Regions from separate parts of the Cerasibacillus sp. genome, predicted to be linked through region 2. Evidence: riboswitches for the same ligand, from Rfam matches in the RefSeq annotation. Region 2 holds a riboswitch; the other holds the start of a gene.
The links. Region 2 has a riboswitch for cyclic di-GMP ahead of VIG73_RS04740 (methyl-accepting chemotaxis protein). Riboswitches for the same ligand answer to the same signal wherever they lie in the genome.
Positions count from the first base shown of each region.

Region 1: another riboswitch for cyclic di-GMP. It lies ahead of VIG73_RS03085 (response regulator transcription factor); the one in region 2 lies ahead of VIG73_RS04740 (methyl-accepting chemotaxis protein).

Region 1 covers NZ_DATBTY010000018.1:50,816-54,245, reverse strand. The annotation lists gene VIG73_RS03090 (SLAC1 anion channel family protein) at 46-1,020, opposite strand; gene VIG73_RS03085 (response regulator transcription factor) at 1,241-1,858, opposite strand; cyclic di-GMP riboswitch class I at 1,951-2,042, opposite strand; gene VIG73_RS03080 (methyl-accepting chemotaxis protein) at 2,200-3,057, shown strand; gene VIG73_RS03075 (aldehyde dehydrogenase family protein) at 3,075-3,430, shown strand, end outside.
Region 2 covers NZ_DATBTY010000026.1:17,326-20,755, reverse strand. The annotation lists gene VIG73_RS04760 (CueP family metal-binding protein) at 1-75, opposite strand, end outside; gene VIG73_RS04755 (hemerythrin domain-containing protein) at 144-464, opposite strand; gene VIG73_RS04750 (transcriptional regulator) at 732-953, shown strand; gene VIG73_RS04745 (YolD-like family protein) at 954-1,283, shown strand; cyclic di-GMP riboswitch class I at 1,339-1,426, shown strand; gene VIG73_RS04740 (methyl-accepting chemotaxis protein) at 1,617-3,430, shown strand, end outside.

The DNA of each region.
Region 1 (3,430 bases), on a different contig from region 2:
ACGAAAAATCATGCCGTTTTCGCGGCATGATTTCTTTATATTGATTTAGTTTGAATTTCGTTCAGGTCCTGGAATACACAGCTTACGTTTGCGGATGAGTTCTATCGTTTTCCAAATTAAAAATAGGCTTAAAAAGATCAGTCCAATGCTTTGTATCTGGAAAATGTAGAGATATAATTGTTCATTTGTTTCTCTATATAACATGTAGGTTGCATTTGTTACAGCTGCGCTTGGAAAGAGGTAAGCCCACCATGAAATAAAGAACTTCCCCGTAAAAAAACGTTTAAACTGAATAAGGAAAAGCAAACCTAAATAAAATGCTATTCCGTAAAGTAACCAAGCAAAACCGTCTATTTCTCCAGCAAGTCTCATATAGGAACTAAAGCCGATGCCCGGTGGTGCTAATAGAATAAAAAAACTCGGTTTTAACGGTTCTGGAAAAGCCGGGTGAAAGTAGACACGATAAATAAAAACGGTCATATAAATGATGCTGAATAATATACCTATACTAAAGAATATCCAATTAATAGACATGCTTACATGTTCAACACCAGCAAGTGGCACAACAATATTTCCAACCAGCGGAATAAACCAAGTCGCATTAAATGCTTGAATCTGAAAGTAATGCTTCCAAATGAGTTTGGATAACACATTTAATGTAAGAATAAGTTGAAAGAGTACACCGATCAACCAAATAATAAATGATAGATTACTATGATAGTTAAGTAGAGGCACACTTATTAGAAGTAGACTTATTGAGATGGCCCCGAAAAAGTTCATTTTTACCGGATGATTAAATTCATTGATGACATCTTCTTTATAACGGACAAAGCGATAAATGAAGATCCCACCATTGATCAAAAATAATAAACATGCAATAAAGAAAAACAGCCATGATATCATCGGCTGAAACCCGTTTGCTTGTTCAAAGTATGTCATCGCTATACTTACACCGGCTAATCCCATTACACTAGCAAATAACATAATAGGAAAAAACCTTAATCGATGTTGACTTGTCATGTAATTTCCCCTTTTGAAATACCCGCATAGGTATTTTGCGATTCAGGTAAAATCATACACAATAACGTGACTAATGTCATTCTTTTTGCTTATCAATGGACATTTTGAGCCTCTCATGATTGAAGTCACAAGTTTTATTGGCTGATGGATAAAATAAATGAGAATTAACCTAATTCAGATATTTCGTTAAAGAATACACGACAGTTATATTTCGTTTAAATTATATAATAATCCAGTTGTTTTTAACCGCTTTTAATACTGCATCTGTTCGATTGTTTACTCCAAATTTCTTAAAGATAGAGCTAATGTGATTCTTTACTGTACTACTTGATATGCCCATTTTCTTAGCAATGACTTGATTATTTGAACCATTTGCAATATGTTCCAACACAACCCACTCTTTCTTAGTTAATAGATGAAGTGGTCGTTCAATTTTGATTTCAACATATGTACGATAAGACTGTAATAAGGTTGTTGAAAACACAGGGTGAACATAAACACCCCCTTGTAACATCATATTGATAGCATGAATCAGTTCCTGTTTTTTCATATTTGGGGTCAAATAACCGTCTAAATTGATTTGTAAAAGACGCTCAACTTGATTTTCGGCTGCTTCTGAAATACAGACAGCAATTTTTGTGGAATGATCAGTTTGTTGTAAAACGTCATCAATGTATGTACTGCTTGTAATAAGTAAGTCATATCTATTTAAATTATTTTGCTGTAATTGTCTAGGGTGGTGAACAAAAAAAGAACTGTTTTTCACTTTTTTCTGTAGCATGCGTGCTGTTCGCTGTATATTGTTTAGGTTATTTGAAACAATCCCAATATGGTTCATATATTTCACCTCACTCGATTTTAAAAAATAAAAAAAGCTACCAATCTAAAAAATGGATAGCCTGAATATGCCAAATCAAATGAAATATTTTATTTGGTAACCAGGCGATCATGGTACAGCTTTATGTACGGTAGACCCTCGGCTTTGCGTCCTATTCTTTCGAAATAGTTTGCCTTTATCAGCTTATACATTTAAAAAAACATCAACACAAATTGTAATTATACTGTTCCTTTTTTAAAAAATCAAATGCAATAGATTGTTTTTAGGAATTTTTTACCATTATTTAATAAAAGTAAAGATGTACCGATAATAATTGTATAACAGTTGAAAGGAGAATTTGCATGCAGATAGCTGATCAAAAAGAGTATCATCCATTAATCGAGGCATTCATTCAAGTTGCGCCATTATTCCAACAGCTTTCGAATGATGACACGACAATAGGCATTTATGACACGGAAAAGTTAATTATTAATTTTCCTGCGAAGGAATTCCAGTTAAATGTTAAACCTGGTGATCCATTAGTTGAAGGCGATATTATTACAAATGCTATTCGTGAAAACAGACCAATGGTTTCACCTGTTCCACCAGAATTGTTCGGAATTCATTTAATAGCACGAGCGATTCCGTTACGTGATGAACAAGGCAATGTGATTGGTGGTGTTGGAATTGGTGCGAGTATCGATCGCGCACAAAAACTATCGGAAATATCTCAAAATCTATCATCTGTTGTTGATGATGTAACAGATACGATTACAGATATGGCACAGTCAATCACCGAGTTAGCAGAAAATATTACACGTGTCTCAGAGAAAGCAACCGATGTATCAGATAGCGCTGAAATGATTGAAAAGGTGTCTAATGTAGTTAAAGAAATTGCTGATCAAAGTAACTTACTTGGATTAAATGCGGCTATAGAATCGGCACGGGCAGGTGAAAGTGGACGAGGGTTCTCTGTTGTAGCCGATGAAATTCGTAAAATGGCGAATAACTCGAAAGACCAAGTAAATGAAATCCAAACCATTACAGGTGATATTCGTCAAGTGATTGATACGTTGAATCGTTATATTCAAGAAGTAAATGTCGAATCGGATTCACAGTCAGCAGCCATTGAAGAACTATCCGCTACAATGCAGGAAATTAATGCCAATGTACATACACTTGCTACTCTTGCGAAAGAAAATATTACATTTGAAAATTAATGAGAAGGTGATGAAAAATGAATCAGTTTAAGAAATTAATGCCACAATATATTAACGGTGTTTGGCGTGATGGTAACAGTCAAATGACAATGAAAAATATGAACCCATATACCCAAGAATGTTTTGCGACTTATACAGCAGCAAGTAAAGCGGATTTAGACGAAGCATATGAATCAGCTAAAAAAGTGCAGACACAATGGGAACAAGAAAATCCAGTTACGAAACGCGCCGTTATAGAAAATGCGGTTTCATATGTGGAAGAACAGAAAGAACAGATTGTCGATATTATTATTGAAGAATTAGGTGGCACACGTTTAAAAGCCGAATTTGAAATAGGTCTAGTCATCAATATTTTAAAAGAAGCAGCGACATT
Region 2 (3,430 bases):
ATTCGTACTTGCGTTATTACACGCAACTAATATGAAGGAAGCTACAATTGCGATTATAATTATTCTTAATTTCATTGGTCGTCTCTCCATTTCATTATTTAATTGATGATAAGCTCTCGCGGGTTTCCTTTTCTTAACATTCATTATTCATGTAAATAGGGAGCCATTTTTTGTAAAACATGTTCTGGCAGGGCTTTTTCAATCATTGGGAAAATGATGCGTTCTTCTTTACGCACATGTTTCTCAAGTAGGAATGCTAATTCATGCATCAATGCGATATCAATATTTTCTGATGTACTGATTTTATCTATTAATGCACGTATATTGACATGTTCTAACAACATGTCAATAATTTCTTGTTGATCGATATTGGTGTGCTGTGCATACGTTGGAAGTAAAATTTCTTCTTCTCGGAAATGTTCTCGTCCACCCTGCTCCCAAAATTCTTTGAGCTCGTGTTTTATTTCTATTTTTGTTAGATTACCTTTATCTGTTCCAGCGTTTTAACTTCAATGCCATATGTAGTGCGACTATATGGTGGCGTGATAAGGGTTTTAATGTTTCGTGACATTTAATTCCTCGTTTTTTTGCGTGTCAATGCAATTACCCCTAAACCTTTTTTATTTTGATTTTATACGAAAAATAGACTTTTGTCATGATTTTTTAATATCTTATACTACTTGAATAACAAACATATGTTCGATAAAATGGTATCTAGGGAGGGAACGTACGTGCGAAAAGAAGTGATGAAGTGTATGATTTATCATCAGTTGGCGGATATATTGTATTTATCGGATCAAGGGATCCCGACAAAGCGTCGCATCAAATTCCTTCAAATTAAAGGAGATTGTGTTCAAGCTTATTGCTATTTAAGAAACGCAACGCGACTGTTCAAAATGAAAAATATATTAGCACTTATACCTGTTTACGATACGAGAAGGGAAGTTGTGTAAATGAATGAGCATATCAAAGATCGTGGCACAAAAAAGTGGACCTCCATCATGTTACCAGAGCATGTTAAGGCATTAAAGCAATTGTTAGCTGATGAAAAGAAAGAGCAGAAACCATTATTAGATGAACAACATTTAATAGAAATGAATCGAAAATTAACAGAGGCATTATCTTCTGGGGCAGATGTTAAGATGATTGTCTATAGTCAATTTATGAAGAAGAAGGTAATCGGAAAAATAACGGCGGTTCAAGCGGGATATGTTTATCTTCATCATCGGGAAGAATCATTAAAGTTTGCTTTAGATTGCATTTTAGATGTTGAAATAATATGATTGGCATATTTATGTAAGACAGGATAGAATAGGTCTTATGAACTACATGCCATTCATTTGAAAAGGGCAAACTATTCGAAAGGATAGGACGCAAAGTTATGGGTCTAATGTACAACTCGTACAATGATTGCCAGACTACCAAACTTTTTGGTGTTTTTGGCTATGTCACGATAAGGTGAGGTAGTCTTTTTTTTATGGAGGTGCGATGGGAGAAAAGTAACAAAAAGCAATCATAGCTGACCTTAAGCATTTTGTGCTTGTTGCCATATATAATCAAATGCGATCATGATGTCATGATGGGGCAAATAGAATGATACAGAAAGGAAATGGATCGTGAAAAAAGAACAGAAAAAAACAGGTGGTTTATTGTCGTTTTATAAAAAATCGTTACAGAATCAAATTATCATCCCGTTTATTATATTAATTTTGTTTACAGGAGGCGCGATATCATTCGTAAGTTATTATTTTAGTGTTAATAATACGACAGAAGAATTATCTAAAAATGTTGAAGTTCAAATGGAAAGCTTAAATGACACGTTTCAACTATTTTTTACGAATGTCGAAAATATTTTAAATCGTTATACGGAAAACGACTTATTTGTCGAATATGATGCTGATAAGAAAAAAGATATCGTGGCATATTTATTAGAAACACAGGAAGCTCATGATGAAATTGGTCATTTATACACGGGTACAGAAACGGGAGATGTTCTTCCGCAAGGTGATTTAGATGATGACTACGTTGCTAAAGATAGACCATGGTATAAAGAAGCTGTTGAAGCGGAAGGTGAAGTTGTTTGGTCTGATGCGTATGAGGATGTAGAGACAAAGCGTATGGTTGTGACAGCTTCAAAAGCATATTATAACGGCAATGAATTAGTCGGTGTCATGGCAGCGGATATTTTCATTGATACGGTAGTCGACTTAGTGAAAGATATTCGTATTGGAGAAACTGGTTATGCGGTTATCTATGATACAGAAGGTAAGTGGATTACACATGTTGAAGAAGAAAAGATTGGTCGCGATGAATCCCAAAAAAGTTATTATAAAGAAATGATGGAGCTTGGTGAACAAGGAACTGTTGAATTTAATGTCGATCAAAAAGAATTCGTGATTGGTTTTGTGAAAAACCCTACATTAGATTGGATTTTAGCTGGCGCGGCAAATAAAGTAGATTTTAAGAAACAAGCTCAGACAATATTTGTACCAATTCTTATTTCATTAGTCATTATTATTGCTATAGCCGTATCCGTTTCTTTATATATAGCGCGAAAAATCACTCGCTCTATTCGTTCTGTAATGGAGCGTATGACATTAATTGCAGCAGGCGATTTAAGCCAACCCCCACTAGAGAAGAAATCAGAAGATGAAATTGGTGAACTCGTGCAATCAACAAATGATATGAACGAGAATATGCGTCAACTATTATATGAAATTAATATGGTTGCTACAACTGTCTCTAGTCAAAGTGAAGAATTAACGCAGTCTGCTGGCGAAGTCAAAGCAGGTTCGGAGCAAATATCTTCTACGATGCAAGAACTGGCCTCAGGGTCAGAAACACAGGCACACAGTACGGCTGATTTATCATCCATGATGCAATCGTTTGCGTCAGATATTAATGAATTGCATAAAAACGGTGATGATATTCATGATTTCTCGGAAGGCATTACAGTAGCCACAGATGAGGGAAGCGAGCTCATGCGTGCTTCGAAGGAACAAATGGATAAAATCGATCAGGTTGTCCACGACGCAGTCTTAAAAGTACAAGGTTTAGATGTTCAATCCCAAGAGATTTCAAAACTCGTTGGAGTGATTCAAGATGTTGCTGATCAGACAAACCTACTTGCTTTAAATGCGGCGATTGAAGCAGCACGAGCTGGCGAACATGGTCGAGGCTTTGCTGTTGTTGCCGATGAAGTACGTAAACTTGCAGAACAAGTGTCGGAATCTGTTGTCGAAATTACAGATATTGTGGAAAATATTCAAGCTGAATCTAGCACTGTAGCGACAGCCCTACAAAGTGGCTATCAAGAAGTAGAAGCCGGAACGAACCAAATTGAAGAGACAGGTAAGAAATTTGATGGTATTAATGAATCCATCATTGAGATGGCCGATATTATCACATCCGTCCGTGATAAATTGACAGG